Regions from separate parts of the Gudongella ferriphila genome, predicted to be linked through region 2. Evidence: riboswitches for the same ligand, from Rfam matches in the RefSeq annotation. Region 2 holds a riboswitch; each other region holds the start of a gene.
What was found. A riboswitch is a leader RNA that binds a small molecule or an ion and turns the genes downstream of it on or off. The one in region 2 is predicted to bind cyclic di-GMP.
Positions count from the first base shown of each region.

Region 1: another riboswitch for cyclic di-GMP. It lies ahead of ACKVDP_RS12785 (transglutaminase-like domain-containing protein); the one in region 2 lies ahead of ACKVDP_RS05085 (S-layer homology domain-containing protein).
Region 3: another riboswitch for cyclic di-GMP. It lies ahead of ACKVDP_RS11745 (hypothetical protein); the one in region 2 lies ahead of ACKVDP_RS05085 (S-layer homology domain-containing protein).
Region 4: another riboswitch for cyclic di-GMP. It lies ahead of ACKVDP_RS00200 (Flp family type IVb pilin); the one in region 2 lies ahead of ACKVDP_RS05085 (S-layer homology domain-containing protein).

Region 1 covers NZ_JBJXRK010000038.1:3,737-8,205, forward strand. The annotation lists gene ACKVDP_RS12765 (ATP-dependent Clp protease ATP-binding subunit) at 1-124, opposite strand, end outside; gene ACKVDP_RS12770 (protein arginine kinase) at 137-1,153, opposite strand; gene ACKVDP_RS12775 (UvrB/UvrC motif-containing protein) at 1,155-1,634, opposite strand; gene ACKVDP_RS12780 (CtsR family transcriptional regulator) at 1,653-2,108, opposite strand; gene ACKVDP_RS12785 (transglutaminase-like domain-containing protein) at 2,180-2,962, opposite strand; cyclic di-GMP riboswitch class I at 2,977-3,050, opposite strand; gene fusA (elongation factor G) at 3,216-4,469, opposite strand, start outside.
Region 2 covers NZ_JBJXRK010000005.1:26,561-31,029, reverse strand. The annotation lists gene ACKVDP_RS05090 (polysaccharide biosynthesis protein) at 1-456, opposite strand, end outside; gene ACKVDP_RS05085 (S-layer homology domain-containing protein) at 540-2,300, opposite strand; cyclic di-GMP riboswitch class I at 2,378-2,460, opposite strand; gene ACKVDP_RS05080 (S-layer homology domain-containing protein) at 2,691-4,469, shown strand, end outside.
Region 3 covers NZ_JBJXRK010000029.1:23,960-28,428, reverse strand. The annotation lists gene ACKVDP_RS11745 (hypothetical protein) at 55-2,679, opposite strand; cyclic di-GMP riboswitch class II at 2,986-3,069, opposite strand; gene ACKVDP_RS11740 (DMT family transporter) at 3,296-4,219, shown strand; gene ACKVDP_RS11735 (SHOCT domain-containing protein) at 4,338-4,469, shown strand, end outside.
Region 4 covers NZ_JBJXRK010000001.1:29,743-34,211, reverse strand. The annotation lists gene mnmH (tRNA 2-selenouridine(34) synthase MnmH) at 1-197, opposite strand, end outside; gene ACKVDP_RS00210 (DUF1893 domain-containing protein) at 349-780, shown strand; gene ACKVDP_RS00205 (DMT family transporter) at 794-1,663, shown strand; cyclic di-GMP riboswitch class II at 1,768-1,851, shown strand; gene ACKVDP_RS00200 (Flp family type IVb pilin) at 1,984-2,157, shown strand; gene ACKVDP_RS00195 (A24 family peptidase) at 2,310-2,852, shown strand; gene ACKVDP_RS00190 (TadE/TadG family type IV pilus assembly protein) at 2,863-3,285, shown strand; gene ACKVDP_RS00185 (pilus assembly protein TadG-related protein) at 3,308-4,469, shown strand, end outside.

The DNA.
Region 1 (4,469 bases), on a different contig from region 2:
CCGCTATAAGACCCAGCAGAAGATGCTCTGTTCCCACATAGTTGTGGTTGAACTTCTTAGCCTCCTCCTGGGCAAGTAAAATTGACTTTTGCGCCCTTTCTGTGAATCTACCAAACATTCCCATAATATACCTCCATCATTTGAAATATTCTCTGGTCAGGTCAGCCCTGACCTTGTCTCTCTCCTTCTTGTCCATGGCCCTCTTTTCTGAAACCTGAACGTTTCCCGGCTTAATCCATATCATCAGCCTGATCAGGTCACTGCCCCTGAAATCCCTCAGTATACCGATGTCAGAGCCAAGCTTGACCATTGATATATGCTTCATTGCCTCCTTGGAGGATAATATCCTTGCACTCCTCAAGATTCCCAAGGACCTGTATACCTTATCCTCCAGCTCGGTTTCCTTCTTTTCCACATAGTATATCCTCGTGCTCTTTTCCCTCTTTATAAGCTGCTGTACAACCCTGTTTAGCTTCTCTATTATCTCCTCTTCGGATTCACCGAGGGTAAGCTGATTTGAAACCTGGTAAAGGTCTCCAACCGCCTCTGTCCCCTCGCCATACAGTCCTCTTATTGTAAGCCCTATCTTTCTTAGGGCGTTTATTATGCTGCCAATGTGACCGGTCATTGTAACTCCGGGAAGATGCAGCATCACAGATGCTCTCAGGCCGGTACCGGTGTTTGTGGGGCAGGCTGTAAGATATCCGTACTCCGTGTGGTATGCAAAATCAAGCTTTTCCTCCAGAAGGTCGTCTATCTTGGAACAAAGCTCCCATCCACCCAGAAGGTCCAACCCAGGTAGAAGTGTTTGCAGCCTGATATGATCCTCCTCGTTGATCATAATGGTGACCCGCTCATCATCCCGCATGAAAAAGCAGCCCTTGTCTATTTGTTCCAGAAGTCCAGGGCTTATGATATGATTCTCCATAAACCTTACCCTTTCACGATTTTCCATTTCCCTTAATCGATAAAGCTTGTAATCTCCATCTGGAAACTTCTCATCAACGGCATTGATTATCTCATCTGCGGTTTCCTGGGCCTGTTCCCTTGTGGAATATAGGGGAAAGACCTCTTCCCGAATGTTTCTTGCCACCCTAAGTCTAGTGCTTACAACTACTGGGTCATATTCCTGCGGATCTAGCCAAATTGTCATCCTATTCACCTCTTTTGTCTGAATCCATAATGGTTCTGATTCTCTTTATTTCATCCCGCAGCACAGCAGCTTTCTCATATTCCTCTTGTTTTACCGCTTCCTGAAGCTCCTTGTCCAAGCTGTCGATGTCCTCCTGGTGTCTGACCATTGAGTAGCCTCTCTTGGGTATCTTCCCACTGTGCTTTGTGTGACCGTGTATTCCACGGATGACATTGGAAAGCTCCTTGCCGAATGCGTCATAGCACCTTGAGCACCCAAGCTTTCCAGTGGATCTGAACTTCTCATAGCTCAATCCACAGTTGGGGCATTTTGTATCCACCGTAACTCCCTCAAATAACTTGTGCAAGGGGAAATGCTCCTGAATGTCCTTTTGGATACCGGCTGCACATACCTCACATAGATGATGGTCTTCCATAACTCCGTTTATGATGCTGGTGTAGTGAATCTTAGCTTCCCTATCATTGCAGGATTCGCATTTCATAGTCTGTCACACTCCAATCTATTTAACCAGAACCAGCAGTATGTTCCTTAAGACAGATGCCCTGATTGCATTTCTGTCACCAGGGTCACAATTAAAGGCTCTATCGCTTACAGCAGCCTTTATGATTTCAGCCTCCCTGCCGGAAATAACCTCTTCCTCCTGTAGGGCCACAATGATCTCATGGGCCTTGTTTTCAGTGAGTGATTCCCCAACTATATTCTGAATGATATTGTTAAGGCTAATGTCTTCCTGGAGCTTCACTTTTACAATTTTAATATACCCACCGCCACCTCTTCTACTCTCAATATAGTATCCTTTGTAAGGGGTAAATCTTGTGCTAAGGACATAATTTATTTGTGAGGGGGCGCATTCAAACTGACTTGCAAGCTCATTTCTCTGTATTTCAACCACACCGTCCATCTCATCGATGAGCTCCTTTAGGAACTGTTCGATGATGTTGCTCAATCCAGCCATGTTTATCCCTTCTTTCTGACTTTGACTTTCTTTGTCTTTTACCCAAAAAAATTAAGCCCTAACAGGCTTAATTAATATTCCCTAACTTTTTGGTATTCCATTTCACTCTTGACCATCTTAACAGTCATGTCATTCTGGTAGTACGCAGCATCAAAGGTGGTGTCGATTATGATCCAGCTTCCGTTGATATAGACCTCATTCCATGCGTGATAAACATCTACTCCCGCAGCGTATCCCTTAACCAGCTTGGTTGGGATTCCCTGAGATCTCAAAAGTCCTGCAAAGACCGCCGAGTAATCGTAGCAGATTCCCTGACCGCTTGTTATTGTCTCGTCGATTGAAGGAATGTAGGAATCATTGAGGTAATTGATCTTCTCATAATCGTATTTGATGTTGTTTACCATATAATTGTATGCCTTAAGCATCTTTTGGTAGTCGGAATCAGCATCAGCAAACAACGATGCGGCCAACCCTTCCATCACTGACTGGTCATTCCAATAAACAGGCTGACTTGATGTCAGGTATACATTCTCATTCCACTCTGATATGTTGGTTTCTGATTTTCCAAGAACCTGGTACTTGTTGCCCTCAATATTTTTCAGAAGCTTCACAGTATAGACTCCTTCTCCCAGCTGAAGGGGGATGAACTCCTGTGTGCTGTTCATGCTGTAGAAATACTTCTCAGTACCCTTTTCCACCATGACTCTCATATTGCTTCCGTATGCCAAACTGTTTATCATAAGCTGATTATTGTCTATAGTTGTAACGCCGAAGCTCTCAGCAGCATTTGATGTCCCAATTATTCCAAACAAAAAAACAAATACCAATAAAAGGCTCAATACTCTCCTCTTCACGTGTAAACTCTCCTTTCGGTAGCTGGCTGCCTTTTCAGGCCCTATAGCTTTGCGTCCCTACCTCTCGATAGGTTTGCCTTTGTCGTTTGACAGTACACAAAAAGGGGCTGCCTTCTTGCATTTGTCATACTAATCATTCTTGCTAATATTAATTTACACAATCATTATACCACAATATAATCAACTGTAAACCTTTATTTTGCAATAGTTACATAAATTTTCAGCCCGGTATAAAACCGGGCTGATCAATTGGCTAATTATTCTCTTTTTCAGCTTTTGCCTCAGCAATGATTTTTTCAGCTATCATCTGAGGAACCTCTTCATATCTGACAAATTCCATTGTAAAGCTTCCCCTTGCCTGGGTCATTGCCCTTAAATCGATTGCATATTCAAACATCTCTGCATGTGGGGCCTCCGCTATGATCTTCTGGCTTCCGTCAGCCTGCTGCTCCATACCGAGAATCCTACCTCTACGCTTGTTCATGTCTCCCATGACATCGCCCATGTAGTCCTCAGGTATCTTGACCTCTACCTTTACGATAGGCTCAAGAAGTATTGGCTTTGCCTCTTCCATACCCTTCTTGAAGGCTATGGACGCTGCTATCTTAAATGCCATCTCGTTTGAGTCAACGTCATGATATGAACCATCAAACAGTGTAGCCTTGATGTTTACGACTGGATAGCCTGCAAGAACTCCATGCTCCAGGGATTCTCTTACCCCTTTTTCGACAGCTGGCCAGAAGTTTCTCGGAACTGACCCGCCAAAAATTTCCTCCTGGAATACAAATTCCTCTTCACAAGGCTCAAATCTCATATGGACATCTCCGTACTGACCTGCTCCACCTGACTGTTTCTTGTGCTTACCCTGTACGGTTGCAGTGCCTTTTATTGTCTCCCTGAAGGCGATCTTTGGACTCTTAAGAACCACATCAACTCCAAAATTAGTCTTCAGCTTGTCAACTATTACGGTAAGCTGCATGTTGCCCTGTCCACCAATAAGCAGCTGCTTCGTTTCTGTGTTTCTCTCTATAACAAATGTAGGGTCCTCATCTATCATCTTGTTTAGGGATGTACCGATCTTCTCCTCGTCACCCTTGTTCTTTGGCTCAACTGCCATGAACAGTGTTGGCTGGGGATATTTTATTGTCTCATAAAGTGTCTGATTGTTCTTGTCACAAAGGGTGTCACCGGTTTGGGTGTAGGCAAGCTTTGATGTTGCTCCAATGTCCCCTGCCATAATCTCTGAAATCTCCACCTGGTTCTTACCTCTAAGAATGAACAACCCACCTAGCTTCTCCGCCTTTTCCTTGGTTGAGTTATACACTTCAGTATCCTTTGTGAGCTTTCCTGAAACAACCTTGAACAAGGTAAGCTTTCCAACGAAGGGGTCAACAATGGTCTTGAAAACAACTGCTGAGAAGGGCTCGTTTACATCAACCTTTCTGATTATCTCCTCTCCATCCTTGGTTCCCTTTACGCTTCCAACATCTGCTGGAGACGGAATGTA
Region 2 (4,469 bases):
CATGACCCCAGCTGCACCAGCACCAACTATCATTACCCTCTTCAATCCCTTGTTCCTGGAAAAGCCCGACTTGAGTCTTCGTATGCTTCTATAGGCAAACCTTACTCCTCCAATTAGGATCAGCTCAAATATGCCTATGCTCAAGAACATGGAGTTAGGCAATTGGTCTCCCGTTAATGCAATAGCTATCATTGTGGCTAGGTTTGCGATTGACACTCCAAAAAAGATTTCAATCAACTCATCTATACTGGCAAATTCCCAAAGACTTCTGTAAAAATTAAATAAATAAAAAATTGCAAGCTTAAGCAGGGTAACCGGTATCACCCTGCTTAAATAGAAGTCCAGGTATCCATCATAGAAAATCGAGTCAAATCTAGTGTACAGGGATAAAAAGAAAGCAAAGCTTATTATCATTGTGTCTGCAAAAACAAGTGTTGCAACTCTTCTTGTTTTCATATTATACACTTCCTTAAGTACGATTAAAAATTCAATGCTATAGAACCGGGCAAGCCCGGTCTATAGCTTGTATTTACTACTAATTAATGATTTACAGTTACTGTGAATGTCAAATCTCTTGACCCGTCAGTTACAACTACCTCAAAGACATCTCCAAATACATTGAAATGCTGCTCAGTTATTGTATGCGTAAATTCGTAATTCAAAGTACTTGAATAGCCAGTTGGAACATCTGTGGTGTTTTCATTGATAAACTGAATGTTTACACTTGAATTGTCCAAGGATGTTACGGATTTGATCTTAACTTCCTTATCAAATTCAGCAACGATAATGTATTCTCCATTTTCTCCCTCATTGGTAAACTCAATAGTGATGTCATTCCCTGAGATAGATGCTTCATCTCCGTTTAATGTAGCTCCAAGAAGTCTTGGTGAAACATATGAGGATCCACCACCACCGCCACCACCTGATGTTGTGGTTTCTTTTTCAACTGTGGCGGTATCACCTGCATCAACCTCTTCTTCTCCTGCCATTACTCCCTCAACGCCTTCAGCAGCAGTAACCTCTGTTCCTTCAGTGACCACAACTACATCATCAGCATTGGCTTCCACAGCTTCTACTGAGCCTTCGCCTTCAACAGCTGTCCCTGCTCCGTTTGCAACTACAAGGCCAACCTTTCCATCCTTTTCAACAGTGATCAATGCATTTACAGCGGATTCAGCTGTTTCAATCTCCTCTACCTCGCCATTGACCTCAACCGCTGATTTGGCTCCTGACAGAACCACCTTTTCAACAGTTGAGTCCTTGTCGATAACCAGTTTTGATTCTTCGCCCATTACCTCTGAAGATGAGATTGTTGCCGCTCTGGCCCAAACAGTAATGTCCGGTGCATTCACAACTATATTCTCAAATGTTCCTTCAATAATTACATCATCCTTGCCATCTATAAGAACAGTGCCTACGTCACTTCCATCCTCTGCGAATATCCTAACCTCTCCATCTACCTTCGCCACAGTTATGGTTCCTATTGTGGATCCTCCCTTTATTATTACTGATTCAGCTCCTCCACCTCTGACAAGAAGCCTGCCTTCAACATTTACACCATCAAGTGTTACTGCTCCATCTCCAACTCCATCTCCAATGATGACATCCCCAACTACTGTTGAGTCGGTCAAAACAACACCAGGAGAATTTTTCATTAGGTTTCCTTCAACATCTATGGAATACTCTCCTGCTTCACTGATATATTCCTTGATTGTATTGTACATAACCTGAGCAAATTCTGCTCTTGTAATATATCCCTGTGGATTCAGCATACCGTTTGATCCCTGGATATACCCATTGTTTACCAGAGCATAAACCTCACCAGTCGCCCATCCAGATATCTCAGATAGGTCTGTAAATCCATCTGGTGCAACATCAGATTCTCCAAGGTTCAATGCCCTTGCGATAACAGCAAATGCCTGTTCCCTTGTTATTGGGTCATTTGGATTAAGCTTGCTTCCACTGCCCTGGAAAGTTCCCATTGCAACAGCCTTGGCCATATCCAAGAAGAACCAGTCAGAAGCAGTAACATCATCATATTCTGCCAATACCGCTACCTTCTCGGCTCCAAATGCTCTGTTGATTACAGCAGCCATCTGAGCCCTTGTCAGGTTCTCCTGTGGCATAATCTTGCCATTGGCACCATTAAGTAAACCGTTGTCCACTGCGCTTTGAAGTGCAGCTGTTGACCAATCATCTGGCATGTCGCTAAAAGTTGTCGTTTCGGCATAAGCACCCACTGGCATCATACTTAAAACCATAACCAATGAAAGTGCAATTACCATCCATTTCTTTAACATGTAACCCCTCCTTAAATTATGTGCTTCCTTTAGATATAGAAAATTGTATCTCAAAGGATACAATTAAAAGGAACTTACCAAGCAGCCCGGCTGCCATGGAGTTTCCTTTAGGCCCGTAGCTTTGCGTCCTTACCTTTCAATAAGTTTGCCAAAATATATAATTTAACCCAATTGTAACATACTATTATAACAATTGGAACCTATTCCCATTCGGTTGTTCCTAATTTTTTTGCTTTATTTTGCCTCCAGCTCATCATTAATTTCAATCATAGTTACCATATTGTACAGACATTCCCTTTCCCTACTGTTTAACCCAATTGTAATATCTTTAGCCCCATATTTAATGTATAATACATTTATAAGGAATAAAGAACAAGGAGGATTGATTCCATGAAAAGAATATTGTCTTTAGCCCTTGCATTAACAATGCTTCTGGGTTTGGCAGCACCAGTTTCAGCAGCAAGCCCCTACCAAAAGGAGGGTGAATTCCTTAAGGATCTTGGAGTACTCCAGGGTGACCTTCAGGGAAACCTAATGCTTGAGCAGGGTCTTACAAGGGAGCAGATGGTGGTACTTATTTCACGGCTTTACGGACAGGAAGATGAAGCTGAGATTTATTCAGGTTCACACAACACTTTCTTCGATTTAAAACCTGAGCATAAGTTCTATATTCCCTACATCCTTTGGGCCAAGAATCAAAATCTCATATCAGGATACAATGATGGGACTTTCGGCATCAAGAAAGGAGTTACTGTCCACGAATTCCAAACAGTCCTGCTAAGAGCCCTTGGCTACAACGAGGAAGCAAAGGACTGGCACGGTGTACCTACTCTAGCTGAAAATCTTGGAATTATGAAAGGACTTAGCTTTTCAAAGGATGCCACACTCAATAGAGGACAGGTGGCTGCAATGATTGTAAATGCACTCGCAATAGAAGTCAAGGGGAAAACTACTCCCCTTGCTGCTATGCTCGGACTTAATCCTATCGACATTACGGAGTCCATGGTAATAAAAAACAACAAGGTCACATTCAGCGGAAGGGTACATGACGATGAAGTGGATGAACTCAGACTTAACATAAGACCAAAATCCACCTCCCAGGGAAGCTCACAGGACTTTGACATCCCACTGGACCTTGACGGAGACTTCAGCTTTGATGTTGACGGTCTACTACTGGGAGAGTACGAATACAGATACTACACCGAAACAAAGGCAACATCATATAAATCATTCAGAATATCCAATGTTAAATTCGATCTGACAGATGCCTACGCAGACAACCTTAAGGAAATAAAGCTGGAATTCAACAAGTCTGTTGACACTACACTTGCAGGTTCAACCTACAACTATTCAACCAGCGCGGGAACAATCAACAGGGTAAGGTTTGAAGACAGCGACAGGACAATTGTACTGGTACTTAACGGAACCATGACTGACGGAAACCAATATACAATCAAAGCTTCAAACATACTTTCAGAATCAGGAGAAGCACTGGATGTGAATGAAGCCTTCGGAGCATTGGATAATGAAGCTCCCAAAGTCACCGGAATAGATGTTCTTGGCTACAAGGGAATAAGGATATACTTCTCAGAGCCAATCAGAACAATCCCAACGATGAACAACTTCAGCTTCAACACCTCAAACACCCTTGGAAATCCGGTGCTTAAGGACAACCACATTACACTTAGCTACAGCTCAGCAAGTACGGTTCTCTCTTCAGGAACATATTCAATTGAGACTTCCGGACTTGAGGACTATTCAGGTAAGAGAATGAATGTAGATTACAGACAGTTCAAGGTTGACAGGGACACAGTTCCTCCTGAGGTTGACAGCATTAATGTGACCACAGAAAGGGTGACGATTATTTTCTCAGAAAACATCGACCCAACAGGTACAATGATGGGAAGCAATATCTTCCAAAGGGAAGGGACCAGTATCAACTATGCTGATGAGATATTGATAGATGGAAATAGGGTGATCGGACTGTTTGAGAAGCAGCCCCTACCAACTAAGGAAATTTCACTTTATGTCAACACTTTCTCAGACTACTGGGGAAACAGGATGGAAATCAAGGAGTTCAGAGTTACTCCAAAGGATGAAACAGTTGATCCGCAGGTATTAAGTGCCATTGTCTCAGAGGATGGCAGGACAATAAGGGTCACCTTCAAC
Region 3 (4,469 bases), on a different contig from region 2:
TGGCTTCCAACCCTCTTAAGACTACTGCATCTATTTGCTGATATCTGATTCCTACTATTCTGGCATTACTTCTGGATGTGGAAATCCACATGGTACATATGAATCAAAGTGAACTGCCACAAATACTGGTTTACTGTAATCGATAGCAGGATCAATTATAAGTTTACCAGGTGCATTGGTCATTGCGCCTCTAAACAGTGGCAACTCTGTATTTCCGATCCATACCATCATATTCATTTCAACTATATTCTCATCAATGTCTACATTTCTAATCTCAACATCAGTACCATTCCACCAGATATCAAGATGACCTATCAGGTATCCTTTTGTGATATCGTTTTGGGCTGCACCTGCGTAGATTGGTACATTTTCTTCAATTGGATATGGATCTGTACTTTGCTCAACAATACCCAATCCTAAGCTCCAGCCCCAATTCTGAGCAGGGATACCCAAATCTGAGTGAAGAATGTCACCAAACATCCAGGCGGTCTCATCAGTGTGGCACAGGTTGTAGAAGTCAAATGATTTTTCTACTGGAGGTGGTGGGCATATGCAGTCAATTGAAATTTCGCCACAATCGCCACATTCCATTCCATCTTCAGGCAAGCTGGCAAATATATATTTGTCCTCTGGGCCTACTTGAAGCCAGTACTTGCCATTCATCATCCAGAATCCATCCTTCTCACCATCTGCCTCTTCTGACAATCTGTACTCTCCTGCAGGAAGATCAAGGAAGCAGTATTTGCCTAATGAGTTGGTTACATCTCTATCGATTTCAACCCACTCATCATCCTCAAATCTTTCAAGGATTATTGTCCATCCAGGAAGAGGATTGTCAGTTGGCCATGGATCATCCATGAAGCCAGCATAGTCAAGACCATACTTGAAGCCGCACAGGTCAAAGAATTCTTCTTCTTCGTTCACAAAATGCTTACCTGTTGCCCTAACACCAGCAGCGAGTTCAACTGTCCAGAATCCCTCGGTCGGATATGTTTGTACCCAACCATCCTGCATTAACTCATATACAAAATATGTGTCTGGGCATAGAAGATCGAAGAAATAGAAACCATTGCTATCAGTAGTTGTCCACTTGAAAGCATCAGCTTTATTCGGTTCACCAACGGCTGGTTCTCCCTTGTAAAGCAAGATTTCCCAACCTGATAGGGTAGTACCAGTTCCAAGAGTATCTTTAAATTTTATACCTTGGATTTTGCCTCGTCTGTTTACAAAATCCTGGTCCACTGCATTGCCATCATTACCATCATCAGGTAGAGTAACCTCTATCATACCGCTGATTGGATCAAATGGCCCATAGCAGTCATCAAACATCTCGTATACATAATAGGTTCCTGCAACTAGGCCGCAGAACTTGTAGTCGCCAAACTCATCTGTCATTGTGGAAGCCAGCAATCCTTCTGTTGCAACACCTGGTATTTCACCTGGGTCTAATGTACGATCATACAGATAGATTGACCAGTCTTCCAATGGAACTCTTGTTTTAAGTCCAGTGTAAAAGTCTTCTGTTTTGGTACCTTCGATGCAATACCTTGGTACTGGCATTACAAAGTCACCATAGGCATATGGTCTGTAGCCGACCTTGATTGAGCCCTCAGGACTTCCATCATGAGGATCAAATGCTACCAAGTAACCACCTGATGTATCTCCATCAGTACGGCAAACTGCCCACATCAAGCCAGCCTCATCCATTCCAACACCAACTGGTGTTGTACCGATAGGCAATGTAATATATCCACTTGTGCCAGCTCCAATGTCATACCAGCAGACCCGATTTCCACCGGATCCTGCAGTTGTGCTTGCTATCCAGATTTTGCCCAGTCCGTTAAATGACATACCACGAAGGTTCTGTGCTCCTGAGATAGCCACAGTACCTGTTCCCTTAATCCATAATACATTACTATAGCTTGTTGCATACACCTGACCTGAATCAGGGTCGATAAGTAATGAGTATGGAGAGTCTACATTCCATTCTTCAGTAAATTCACCATTGTTTGGGTTAAAGCTCCAAACTCCATAATCTCCACTTCTAGTAGGTGTAGAGTTTCTGCTTGAGATATAGAGCATCCCATCAGGTGCGAATTTCATTTCATAGAAATTTAACTTTGGATTTGTAACTATTGTTTCTCCTACTTGATTTAAGTCTGTTCCGTCAAATTCAAACTTCATCAACGCTCCGCTGCTGTAGAAGCCTATCCAAATATATCCATCCTCGTCTATAGCAATTGCCCTTGGCATATCACCAAGTCCACCAACATTGAATACCTTGACAGCTTCGTCTGTACCGAATGCAAGCACTGGGTCAGGGTAGGCATGTGTTGTCAAGCCTGTAGTATCTGCTTGAATTCTAACAACTGAACCTTGAAGATTAACGCCATCTGCACCTGTATTAAGCACCCAGGCATTGCCGTAAGCGTCCATGGCAATACGTGAGGTACGCCAGTTGTAATCTGCTGTCGGGCTTACACGTGGTTGAGTGTAATACCTGGCAACTTCAGTTTTATTGACCAAGTCAACCTTTGATACACTTGCTTCACCAGAGTTTGGAACAAATCCAAAGTTAGGTTCGACTATTGGCTCGGGCTCTGCAAATGCATTTGCCGGAATCAGTGCCAATATCATGGTCAAAGCCAGTAAAATTGAAGACCATTTTCTCGGTTTCATCATTTTTCCTCCTCAAAATATATTTCGTTACCATCAATTAAGGGAATTTCTATTAAGTTTGAAACTAATCAATTGTTATCCAATCACCTCCTCGTAATTTATTTGCTTATGCAACCCATCATCCGCAACACCTCCTTAAGTTTTAGATTTATGATTGATTTAAAATGGCTAAAATAGTATAATATAGACACAACAAACAGACCTTTAGCGAGGATTGGATGTTGCAGGAATCCGGCTATGCTGACCAGGCTCTCCGGGTTCCTTCATTTTTTGAGGTTTGTTTAATATATTATACACAAAAAAACCGACCATCTTGGTCGGTTACGCTATTGGCTCATAAGGGGGAAAGCGTCCATAGTAATCCCCCCTAATCAATGCCTCCATATAGTTTATGTACTTCAGTTTTTACATAATAACATATCTCGCTAATAATATACCCCTAATTTCATAAACTACCACTATAAATCGTTAAAAAGTTTTCAAGATTTTGTTTTGAAAACGTAATTATTATGCAAGAAACCTTCATGCAGTTTTAGGGGGTAGAAATAAATTTACACTTCCTGTACAATGAAAAGAGGGAATAGGATAAAAATAGCTAAAACTGGGGGATATGACAATGACCAAGGAATTGAGATCAAGTCTCTTGCTGCTTTTGACAGCTGCAATATGGGGGTTGGCCTTTGTGGCACAGAGGATTGGAATGGACTATCTGGGGGCATTCACCTTCAATGCATTAAGGTTCGCACTGGGAAGCCTTTCCCTTATACCTGTGATATATTTTGTGGAGGGGTCCAACAAAAGGAAGGGAATAGCTGAGGATGCGGGCGAGAATGACACTAGGAAGATTTTCATGTACGGAATGATTGCTGGCAGCGTTCTTTTCACAGCTGCAGCCCTCCAGCAGGTTGGTCTGATCTATACAACTGCAGGTAAGGCCGGCTTTATTACAAGCCTATACATAGTACTTGTGCCCATATTGGGTCTCTTTATAAAGCAGAAATCCAATGGATTTATCTGGGTTGGAGCAATCGTAGCTGCAATAGGATTATACTTCCTTAGCATCAACGAGGATTTGACCATCCAGTTTGGAGACCTTTTACAGCTTATTGGAGCCTTCTTCTGGGCAACCCACATCCTTGTGATAGGACACTTTGCCTCAAAGGTCAACACCCTGAAGCTTTCATCGGCACAGTTTGCTACCTGCTCCTTGTTGAGCCTTATGGTTGCGCTTGTGTTTGAGGATATCCAGGTTGCAAATATCTTAAGCGCAGGAGTCCCGATACTTTACGGAGGCTTGATGTCAGTTGGTGTTGCCTATACACTGCAGGTTGTGGCCCAAAGGCATGCAAAACCTTCCCATGCAGCCATTGCATTAAGCACCGAAGCGGTGTTTGCGGCTCTTGGGGGAGCGGTCCTTCTAGGGGAGATCATGTCACTGAGGGGATACTTTGGAGCCTTTCTTATGCTTGCGGGAATGCTGATTTCCCAGGGTGATAACATCATAGGCAGAAACAGCAAAAAGAACGCCATTAGTGAATAGCTTAGAAAATTACGGCCCAAGGGCCGTTTTTTTGTGTGAAAAACCAATATGTCATAATTAGGTCACATTTGTGTCCCATAATTAAGATAAAGATAAAAACAGACGAGGGGGAATCGTGATGATGATAATTGTAGCCTTGCTTATTGGGGTTGCTGTCTACTACCTTGTAACAGGAGATAATCCTGTTGGTAAGGGACCAGTAAGAGGCAATGGTCCTGAGGACAAGCTAAAGGAAAGGTTTGTAAATGGA
Region 4 (4,469 bases), on a different contig from region 2:
ATCTTGGCCTCATCAACGGACAGTTGCTTGTAGGCTGTTCCCACAATGGCCCTTTCCTCGTTGGAGAACAGGGGAACATTGATTGCTCCAGGAATGGTCTCCTGGGCATACTCATCTGGGGTCCGTACATCTATTAGAACATATTCATCGGTTTTCAGTTTTTCTTCCAGCTCGCTGTATGATATATCAGGATACATAATCTACCTCATCTTTCGGATATTCTTTTTGTACATAATATCCTATTATATAGGAAGTGGGAGGAAATAGTAAAGTATCTGGGGAAAACTGTTTCATATTTAACCCTATTGATGTAGAATATATGAAGAACATAATGGAGGAGATGAAAAGTTGGAAGGAATCAAAATAGCAAAAGACCATATGGAAAAGAATGACCTGAAAATGGTTGTATATAATAACGGAAAAGTTGTAGCACAATCAACGGACAGAGGCATCAAGCCTATTTATGATGTCTATACAGAGAGCTTTGAGGACCTTGAGGGAGCCTTTGTGTCAGACAGGATAACAGGAAAGGCAGCTGCCATGCTTCTTGCTGAGGGTAGGATTAGAGGAATCTACACAGACCTAATATCTGAGCCGGCCTTGGAGATTTTCAACCAGAAGGGAATAGCACTGGAGTACGGGAAAAAGGTTCCTCATATACTAAACAGGGATAAGGACGGAATGTGCCCAATCGAGACAATATCAAGAAATGTCCAAGGCGTGGGTGACCTAATAGAGGGAATAGAGGAGTTTTTTGTGATTGTGGGCATGAAAAAATAAAGGTGGTAGACTGATGAATGGGGACAGATTAAGAGCAATAACATATATTGTCATAGCAGCCACCCTTTTAAGTACAGGTGGGATAATAATCAAGTTCATTGATCTTCCTCCCATGACAATAGCAGGAGGCCGGGCAATCTTTTCAGCAGCGGTGGTATGGCTGTATGTAAGAAAGCCAAAATTCACCTTTTCCAAGGCCCAGGTTTCTGGAGCCCTATGCTACTCTACAATGATCACTGCTTTTGTTATCGCAAACAAGCTTACAACAGCAGCAAATGCCATAATACTTCAGTTTACAGCACCAATCTGGGTTGCTATTCTTAGCGTCTGGATTCTTAAGGAAAGGATTCGCTGGTATGACATTGCTGCAATTTTTTCTGTTGCAATAGGAATGGTCCTCTTCTTCCTGGATGATGTATCTGGAGGAAACTGGGCAGGAAACATGGTAGCAATCGGAAGCGGGGTTGCCCTTGCAGGAGTTACAATTTCACTGAGGTTCCAGAAGGATGAAAAGCCTGTGGAGACAACACTTCTTGGTCATTTGATAACAGCTGTAGTGGGAATTCCATTCTTGATCGGATTGTCATATACAACTGGGGATATTGTAGGATTGTTTGTTCTTGGAACCTTCCAGGTGGGCATAGCCTATATTTTCTATTCCCTTGCAGTCAAGCATCTGACGGCCCTTGAAGCCATTCTGATTATGTTTCTTGAACCGATCCTAAACCCAATCTGGGTGTTTCTTATTGTAGGGGAAAGACCAGGACCTGTATCTCTGCTTGGAGGGGCGATTGTACTTGGCACTGTCATTGCCAGAAGCCTTTTGGCAAACAAAATGAATCAAATCGAGGTCCGTAAATCTGTTAACCATCAAATTGAATAAAATTTTCATAAAACTGAAATAAAATTGAAATAAAATCCATATAAAACTGAGACCCCGTTTACAACCACAGTAGCGGGGTATTATAATCATAAGTAATTATACATGTTTTATTTGGGGGCCTCGATCTATTAAGATTATTTGGACGTCTTCTTAATAGGGAGCCAGTGACGTAACCGACCGGGACAAAAATTGTTTTGGTCTTTTTTAGACCACAATACTTTAGTGGGGTGGTTGGATGAAGTGAACGATGGTTAAGGATTTGAATTGTACGGGAAAGAACATAGGTAGTGGAGATAATTACATGAAAAGGAGGAAAAATGATGATGAATCTTATGATGAGACTTTGGAAGGATGAAGAAGGACAGGGAATGGCTGAGTATGGATTGATAATATTTGCCGTTGCTTTGGTTGTTCTTGTTGGATTAGCAGCATTTGGGGGAGCGTTAAGTGAATGGTTTTCAGAGTTATGGGATCCAAGTTTGCCAGGTGGATAGAATATATCTCAAATTATTAGTTTAGTATAGTTGAAATAAAAACCACAACAGCAAGAAAAGTTGCTTTGCTGTTGTGGTTAAATCTCGAAGAGTATGACAAATGAGTGTTTATTTCACTTGATAATACGGATAAATGGAGAACGGTGAATTAAATGTTAAATACGACTTTGCTATTAATATTAGTGACAGTTTCATCGTATCATGATGTTACTTCGAAAAGAATCCCCAATTTTATTACAATACCAGTAATACTTTGGGGTTTATTGACATATACAGTATTTGATGGATATGCAGGATTGAAGTTTAGCGGACTTGGGTTTCTGGTAGGATTAGGAGTTTTCCTGGTACCCTATATCCTTGGAGGAATGGGTGGTGGAGATGTAAAACTAATGGCTGCAATAGGAGCACTAAAAGGTTGGAGATTTGTTCTTTATACAACTGTCTACACAGGACTTGCAGGCGGAGTTATTGTAATACTAATACTTATCAAGGAAAAGAAGCTGTGGATAACATTAAAAAGAGTTGTTGCAATTATACTAAAACCGATTATTTTTATTATTACATTGACCTTCAACAGTGATCTGTTGAAACGAGTTAACAACTGGCTTCTTAAAACCCAGGTAGACTGGGAGAAGAGATACATCCCCTATGGAGTGGCCATAGGGATTGGGGCAGTAATTTCTTATTTTATATGAGGTGAGTTGGATGTTTGATTTTTGGAAATTTAAAAGAGATGAACAAGGTCAATCTTTAGTTGAATTTGCTTTAATCCTACCCGTACTATTACTTCTTTTGATGGGCATAATTCAGTCTGGAATAATATACGGTGGATATGTTGCTGTCAGCAATGCCGCTAGAGAGGGAGCTAGAATTGGAATTGTTGAAAAGGATAAGAATAAAATGATTCTAAGTATTGATAATGCATTTGATGATTCACCCTACTTGGAAAAAGGCGAGATTACAATCGATCCAGCTAATGGTGTTTTCGTTAATGGACAGTCGTTAAGTGTAACGGTTGAGGGAAAAGTTCCAATTATAGTACCTATGATGGAACGCTATTTTGAAGATGGATTTTATACAGTTTCCAAGACTTCAGTAATGATGGTAGAAGGTTTTAGAGAAAATTAGATGAGTTTAGGGAGATGAAAACATGTTTAGGAAAAATCATATACTATTCAATAGAATTAAATCGTTATTTAGTGATATTGAAGGTCAAGCAATGGTGATGGTTGCAGTTTTCATGGCAGTACTTCTTGGATTTGGTGCTTTTTCTGTAGATATGGGGAATCTCTATGTTCAAAGAAGACAAGCTCAAAATGTAGCCGATGCTGCAGCTCTTGCAGGCACATGGGTTATCGATGGGGGAGACCCAAAAGTTAAAGAAGTAGCTGGAATATATGCTGAAGATCACGGTATGGACAAGGATGATATTGATGCATATATTGTTGATGATAAATTTGTTGAGACCATAGTTAATAAGAACCATGATGTCTATTTTATGAGGTTTTTTGGATTTAATAGCAAGCTAGTTACAGCAAAAGCAAAAGCAACAAGAACATCTATTTGGATACCCGGACATAAAGATGTATTGCCTCTTGGACTGATAGGATGGGAAGAAATCTTCTATAAAGTGATAGCTGATGATTTACAAAACAAGGATGATTTCTATGAGTTGTTCAAGGACAATAAGCATGAGCTAAATTATGAGTTTGGTCATAGACCTGGGATCTTAAAGAGCGACGTAAAGAATTTCCTGCTTGATAAGTATCCAACAGCTGTCATATATGTTGAGCAGGGGGGAAAAGATTTCTCAATTCCCGATGATGAGACCAATCCTAATGACAGATACCCCGAATGGAGCGTTGAGCAACTGCTACAAACAGATATAAATGTTTATAGGGATGTTCTTCAGATGATGATAGATGATGATCCAGATGTATTGTTTGATATATTATTTGGTACAAACAGTATGACTGGTAGTTTTGGTTTTATTGATCTTGAAAATCCCGGAGCAGCTGAGCTTAGGAGTATAATTGATAATGGATTTAAGGGAGAAATAGATGAAATCCAGGCTGAGACAGGTTTTATAAGCAATGTAGGAGCTAAGGATGGACCATTGGATAAATATATTAAAGATAATGGAGGTCAGGCATATATCTTTGCCATACTTCCAGGAGCATTAAAGGGAGGTAAATGGGAAGCTGATGGACCAGATGTCGCTGGGAATTTCACCGAGTATCTAGTGTTACATGTTGTTAATATGAATCTGGAGTTCAAAACTGGAATGGACCCGAGGCTTACGGGCAGAATAA